2 regions of the Pseudaquabacterium rugosum genome follow, and region 2 is predicted to be linked to the other one. Evidence: predicted binding sites of a transcription regulator. Region 2 holds the regulator's gene; the other holds the start of a gene.
What was found. The regulator FliA, encoded in region 2, starts transcription of late flagellar genes. The targets are predictions, from matches to a motif close to CTAAAGTTTNNNNNNNNNNNGCCGNTA.
Positions count from the first base shown of each region.

Region 1: a site for FliA is predicted at 2,008-2,034, ahead of nosR (response regulator c-di-GMP phosphodiesterase, NosR family). Genes of this name have one in related genera too.

Region 1 covers NZ_JBBUTF010000004.1:275,192-278,589, forward strand. The annotation lists gene AACH11_RS05495 (DEAD/DEAH box helicase) at 1-276, opposite strand, end outside; gene AACH11_RS05500 (riboflavin synthase subunit alpha) at 430-1,137, shown strand; gene AACH11_RS05505 (SDR family NAD(P)-dependent oxidoreductase) at 1,189-1,941, shown strand; gene nosR (response regulator c-di-GMP phosphodiesterase, NosR family) at 2,075-3,398, shown strand, end outside.
Region 2 covers NZ_JBBUTF010000004.1:71,943-75,340, reverse strand. The annotation lists gene eno (phosphopyruvate hydratase) at 1-119, shown strand, start outside; gene ftsB (cell division protein FtsB) at 317-616, shown strand; gene AACH11_RS04680 (AAA family ATPase) at 703-1,431, shown strand; gene AACH11_RS04675 (RNA polymerase sigma factor FliA) at 1,475-2,188, opposite strand; gene AACH11_RS04670 (P-loop NTPase family protein) at 2,221-3,159, opposite strand; gene flhF (flagellar biosynthesis GTPase FlhF) at 3,336-3,398, opposite strand, start outside.

The sequences.
Region 1 (3,398 bases), 200 kb from region 2:
CGGCCCGCCGTTGGCCGCCTGTGGCGCCAGCCAGGCCACGCTCAGCGGGACCGCGCGGGCGCCGATCACCGGCCGGCGCTGCCCTGGCGGCACCGGGCCGCAGGGGCGCAGGCCGAGCAGGCCGTCGCCACGGTCGAGGGTGCGCAGGTGCAGGGCCGGCCAGCCGGCGCCGGCCCGGGCGTCGAGACCCGGCGCATCGGCCGCTGCGGTGTCGTCGGCCGGGCGGTGGTCGCGGGGGCTGCGCAAGGCAGGGGCGTCGGGCGCGGGGCGGTCCATGGTGGCGCCGGATTGTCGTCGGCGCGGCCGGGCCCGACAGTCGTGGGAGGTGGGGCCCTGCCGCCGCCGCGGCGTGCCGGCGGGCTGTTACGCTTCCGGCCTTCCGTCCTTTCCGGTGGCCGTGCATGTGCGCGGCGCCGACGCTTTCGCACCATGTTCACCGGCATCGTCCAGGGCGTGGCCGAGGTCGTGCAACTGCATGACCGGCCCGGCCTGCGCAGCATCGAGCTGCAGTTTCCCCCCGGCTTCGACCAGGATCTGGCCATCGGCGCCAGCGTGGCCAGCGACGGCGTGTGCCTGACCGTCACCGAGCGCCCGGCACCCGGCCGCGCCCGTTTCGACATCATGCAGCAGACGCTGTCGCTGACGACGCTGGGCGCGCTCACCGTCGGCAGCCGCCTGAACGTCGAGCGCGCGGCGGCCGAGGGCGCCGAGGTCGGCGGCCATGTGCTCAGCGGCCATGTCGACTGCGTGGCCACGCTGCTGTCGGTGCGCCAGCCCGAGCACAACCACGTGCTGCGCATCCGCGTGCCCGAGAGCCACCGCGACTACCTCTTCGCCCGCGGCTATGTCGCCATCAACGGCGCCAGCCTGACCATCGCCGAGGTCGACGCCGCCGCCGGCTGCTTCGAGGTCTGGCTGATCCCCGAGACGCTGCGCATGACCACCTTCGGCGACAAGGCCGCCGGTGCCGCGCTCAACCTCGAGATCGAGCGCAGCACCCAGGTGCTGGTCGACACCGTGCGGCGTGAGCTCGACCGCCGGCTCGGCGCCTGGCTGCCGGCGCTGCAGTCCTGGGCGGCCGAGCGCGGCCTGGCGCTGCCCGGCGGGGCGCCCGGGCCGGACCGGACCGGCGGCTGAGGCGAGCGCCCCTTGTCGATGGCCGCCCCTCGTCCGAACCCTGCCGTGCCGATGGCCCCGTCGCGTCCGCGCGACCGGGTCGTGCTGGTGACCGGCGGCAGCCGCGGCATCGGTCTGGCCTGTGCCCGCGCCTTCGCCCTGACCGGGGCGCGGGTGGCCATCGCCGGCCGCGATCCGGCCCATCTGCATGCCGCGGTCGACCGCCTGCGCGGCGAGGGCCTGCACGTGCTGCCCTTGATGGCGGATCTCGCCCGCTCCGATCAGGCCCTGCAGATGGCCGCCAGCCTGGTCGCCCAGCTCGGCGTGGCGGACGTGGTGGTCAATGCCATGGGGGGCAGCGGGCCGGTGCACGTCGAGGCCGGCGAGCAGCCGCTGGACTGGTGGGATGCGATGCAGGCCCGGCTGCTGCCGGCGATGCAGGCGCTGCAGGCCCTGCTGCCCGGCATGCGGTCGCGCGGTCGCGGCGTGGTCGTCAACCTGGCCGCGGCGCTCGCCCCGGGGGCGGCGGCGCGCGCCATCGACCGCGGCGCCACCGGTCTCGCGGCCGTCGGCACGCTCCCCGTCGGCCCGGGCCGGGTGATGCCGGGGCCCGAGGCCAGTGCGGCCGATGCGCTGGCTCAGGCCGGCGCCGCGCTGGCCAGCCGCGTGGCGGCCGACGGCCTGCGCATCAACACGGTGCTGACACCGGTCCTGACCGGCCCGCCCGACGAGGCGGCGGCCCGGCGGGTGGCCGACTGCGTGCTGTTCCTGGCCGGCCCCGGGGCCGCGGCCGTCAACGGCGCGACCATCGCCGCCGGCGCCTGAGCGATCCGGGATCGCGGGCGCTCCGGCGGAGCGCCTGAGCCGCCGCCATCACCGCGCCGGCCCGCACTTCAGTCCTGGTCGCGGGCGCCGATAAGCCCCTCAGACCCGGCATCGGCGCGGGCAGGAGTCCACCATGTCGGTGACGGAGCAGACCGCCCCCGCCACAACGTCCGCTGCCCCTGAGGCGGCCCGCATGCGTCTGCTGCTGGTCGACGACGAGCCGTCGGTGCTCAACGCGCTGCGTCGCCTGTTCCGGCCACAGGGCTACGCGATCGACATCGCCAACAGCGCGGCCGAGGGGCTGACGCTGCTGCAGGAGCAGCCGGTCGACCTGGTGATCTCCGACATGCGCATGCCGGGCATGGATGGGGCGACCTTTCTCGAACAGGTGCGTCTGCTGTATCCGCAGACCGTGCGTCTGCTGCTGACCGGCTATGCCGACATCGCGTCGACCATCGCCGCGATCAACCGTGGCGAGATCCACCGCTACATCACCAAGCCCTGGGACGACCAGGACCTGCTGCTGGTCGTGCGCGAGGCGCTGCGCCGGCGCGATCTCGAAAACGAGAACACCCGCCTGCTGCAGCTGACGCAGCAGCAGAACGCGGAGCTGCAGGACCTCAACCGCACGCTCGAGCAGCGGGTGGCCTCGCGCACGGCCGAGCTCCACCAGATCAACAGCATGCTGGAGGCGGCCTACGAGGAGATGGAGGCCAACTTCACGATGGCCATCACCGTCTTCTCCGGCCTGCTGGAGATGCGCCAGGGCCGCATCGCCGGCCATGCACGGCGGGTCAGCGACATCGCCGGACGCATGGCCACGCTGCTCGGGCTCGACAGCCGCACGCGCCAGGACGTGGTGCTCGGCGCGCTGTTGCACGACATCGGCAAGCTGGGCTTCGGCGACGAGATGCTGGCCAAGCCGGTGTCCGACTACACGCCGGCCGAGATGCAGCGCTACCAGCGCCATGCGCTCGATGGCGAGGCCGCGCTGCTGTCGATGGACAAGCTGCGCGGGGCCGCGCAGATCGTGCGTCAGCATCATGAGCGACTGGACGGACGGGGCTTTCCCGACGGCCTGGCCGGCGAGCAGATCTGCATCGGCGCGCGCATCGTCGCGGCGGCCAGCGACTTCGATGGTCTGGAATCCGGCACGCTGTCCGAGAAGGCGCTGTCGGCCGATCAGGCCCGCCGCATCGTCGGCGAGGGCGTGGGGACCCGCTATGACGCGCCGACGGTACAGGCGCTGTTCGAGGCCCTGCGTCAGATCGAGAAGGATGCCAGTGCCGACGTCGAGGTCGACGTGCGCGCCCTCAAGCCCCGGATGGTGCTGGCGCGCGACCTGCAGACGCCCAAGGGCGCCATCCTGCTGCCGGCCGGCTTCAAGTTCGACGAGGCGATGATCGTGCGGGTGCACGATCTGGGTGACCGCCTGGGTGCGCGGCTGACGGTGCGCG
Region 2 (3,398 bases):
CCGGCTCGCTGTCGCGCTCGGACCGCATGGCCAAGTACAACCAGCTGCTGCGCATCGAGGAAGACCTGGGCGACGTCGCCGTCTACCCGGGCCGCTCGGCCTTCTACAATCTGCGCTGATGTCGCCGATCCCGGCCCTGGCCGTCGTGTCGCCCCGTCCCCGGGGCTGATCCGGCGGCCCGGACCGGGCCCCTCGCGACCGCCGGCCGGTGCCGGTGCGTGGCCCCGCAGGGCTGCGTGCCGGGACCGCGCCGGCGGTCGCGCTTGAGCACCGCCGTCACGGCGGCCGCCCGACCTGTCCGACCCCTGCGCGCCCCATGTCCGCCCTGCTCCGTCCGCTGACCCTGGCCCTGCTGGCGCTGCTGGGCGTGCTGCAATGGCAGCTGTGGTTCGGCGACAACGGCAAGCACCAGCTGCAGAAGCTGCAGGCGCAGCTCGAACACCAGCGCGCCGACAACGAGGGGCTGCGACTGGGCAATGTCGCCCTCGAGGCCGAACTCGACGACCTGAAGCGCGGCCTGGAGATGGTCGAGGAACGTGCCCGCGCCGAGCTCGGTCTGATCCGGCCCGACGAGATCTTCGTGCAGTACGCCGCGCGGCCGACGGCCACGCCCTGAGTCCGCCGCACGACGGCGGACCTGCCCCGCCGGCACGTCCCGCCCGACCGACCGGCCGCCGGCCGTCCATCGAATCGCACGCACCGATGCCCGAGAGCGCCCTGGTGATCGCCATCGTCGGTGCCGAGAGCACCGGCAAGACCGCGCTGGCCCGCGCACTGGCGCCGCGCCTGGCCGCGCTCAGTGGCCGGCGCGCGATCTGGGTGCCGGAAGCCCTGCGCAGCTGGTGCGAACGCCAGGGCCGCACGCCACGGGCCGACGAACAGGCGCAGATCGCCGCCGCCCAGCAGGCGGCCATGGCACAGGCGGCGATCGACCACGACATCGTGGTGGCCGACACCACGCCGCTGATGACGGCGGTCTACGGCCTGCATTACTTCGGAAACGAGGCGCTGGTCGTACCGGCGCTGAGCGCCCAGCGTGACTGCGCGCTGACGCTGCTGACCGCGCTCGATCTGGGCTGGCATGCCGATCCCGGCGTGCGCGACGGCCCGGCGGCCCAGCAGGCGGTCGACGGCCACCTGCGGTCCCTGCTGATCGGCCACGGCCTGCGCTGGTCGCTGGTCTGCGGCCAGGGTGAGGCCCGTGTCGAGGCGGCGATCGATGCCGTCGCCCCGCTGCTGCGCCAGCGCTGGCCACACCCCGCGCCCCTGGCACCGACCGATGCGCACCGGGAGGCGGCGGCGGACGGCCTGTTCAGCCGCCTGCACGCACGCGATGCGACCGAGGCCCGTCAGCGGGCCCGCTGGGATGCCTGGTGCGCCGACTGCGACCAGGCGGAGTGCGAGCACGCGCTGCGCCGGCCGGCCGGCTGAACGCGGCGCCCCACGCCCTGCGCGGGGCCCGTCGGCGCGGGGCTCACCAGGCGCGCAGCTTGGCGCGCAGGCGGGCGATGGACTGGCTGTGGAGCTGACAGACGCGGCTCTCGGTGACCTTGAGCACGGCCGCGATCTCCTTGAGATTCATGTCGTGCTCGTAGTACATGCTCATCACGTACTGCTCGCGCTCGGGCAGGTTCTTGATGGCCTCGACCAGCGCCTGGCGCATGCGCATGTCCTGCAGCATGGCCAGCGGGTTGGCCTCGTTGTCGGCCACGTGGCGGTCGAGGTAGTCGTCGTCGCCCTCGTCGCCGGTCATGTCCTCCAGATGGACCAGCTGGGTGCCGCGGACCTTGCCCAGCAGCTCCTGGTAGTCCTGCAGGCCCATGCCCATCTCGGCGGCGATCTCGGTCTCGTTCGGTGCGCGGCCGAGCTTCTGCTCCAGCTTGTGCACGGCGGCCTCGATGCTGCGCTGCTGTCGACGGTCGCCGCGGCTCATCCAGTCGTTGCCGCGCAGCTCGTCGAGCATGGCCCCGCGGATGCGCTGCGTGGCGAAGGTCTCGAACTGCACGCCGTGGGTCTGGTCGAAACGGGTGAGGGCGTCGCTCAGGCCGATCATGCCGACCTGGATCAGGTCATCGAGCTCGACGTTGGCCGGCAGCTTGGCGATCATCTGGTGCGCCAGACGGCGCACCAGAGGGCTGTACTGCTTGAGCATCGCATTGGCGTCCAGGCGGCCCTTGGCGGTGTACATGGCGGGTCTCCGAGGCTTCGATGTCGATCGGGTCAGTTCGTGCGTCCGGTCGCACGGCGCGGGGCCGGGCGGTCGGACTCCGGACGCGCGGACACGCCGGTCGAAACGGGGAATTCATGGCGGCCGCCCACGCGCGTGGTCGCGCCCGGGGCCGGTGCGGCGGCCAGCGGTGCGGCCGGCCAGGGGGGCGCCGACGCCCGCGCGCCCTGGGCCACCAGGGCCTGGGCCTGGGGCCGGTCGTCGGCTGCCAGTTGCGCGGCGATCATGCGGCGCAGCGCGGCGGTCGGCGCGGACTGCGCCGGGGTCAGGGGATCGACCACCGCACAGTGGTGCAGGGCCGAGCCGAGGAACAGATCGGCGCACTCGCCCAGCCGCTCGGCGATGCGCCGTGCCCCCTTGGGCCGGGCACTGCTGGCGATCACCAGGTCGAAGGCCAGTGCGCCCAGCCACTGGCTGAGCAGCTTCATCGACGCGTAGGCATCGGTCAGGCTGTCGGGGCGGTCACCGGCCAGCAGCAGCGGCCGCGGCGCCCGGCCGGCGAAGATGCGGCGCAGGTCCGAGGCACTGGCATGCACCACCACCACCTGGGCCTGCGGTGCGGCCAGATGCAGGGCATCGAGCAGGCCGACCATCGTCGCGCGGTTGTCCAGGTAGCGCCGTGGCAGCCCCCGGGCGGCCAGGTAGCTGACCTGGGGCGACAGCGGCTCGACGCAGGCGGCCAGATCGATCGCCGCCAGCTCGTGTGGCTCGGAGGCGGTCTCGGCGGCATCGACCACCAGGGTGTTCAGGCCGTGCTCGGACAGTGCGGCACACAGCCGCTCCATCACCACGCCACCGGCGGGCACGAAGGGGTTGTGCACCAGCGGCAGGTGGCGCGTGCGCCCGTTGCCGAACAGCGCGCGCAGACCGGCGGCCTGATCGGCGGGCACGTGGGCCGGGGGATGCGGATACGGACGAACCGGCGTGGACATCGTGTGGCGGGGCGGAGCGCGCGTGGGCAGGACGGTAGGCGGGACCGGTGACGCTGTGACCGCCGGGGGCGGAGCGTCGGGCTGAAGATCAGTGTCGACGCTCGGCTCGCGGGTCAAGGGGCGGTGCAGCGGGGCGGCGCGGGGGGTGTTCGGAGGATCGGCGGGCAGACCCGGAATCAGGCCGGCAGGCCCTGACCGGCCACGGCGGCGACACCCGCGCCCAGGCCCGGCGGCAGCCC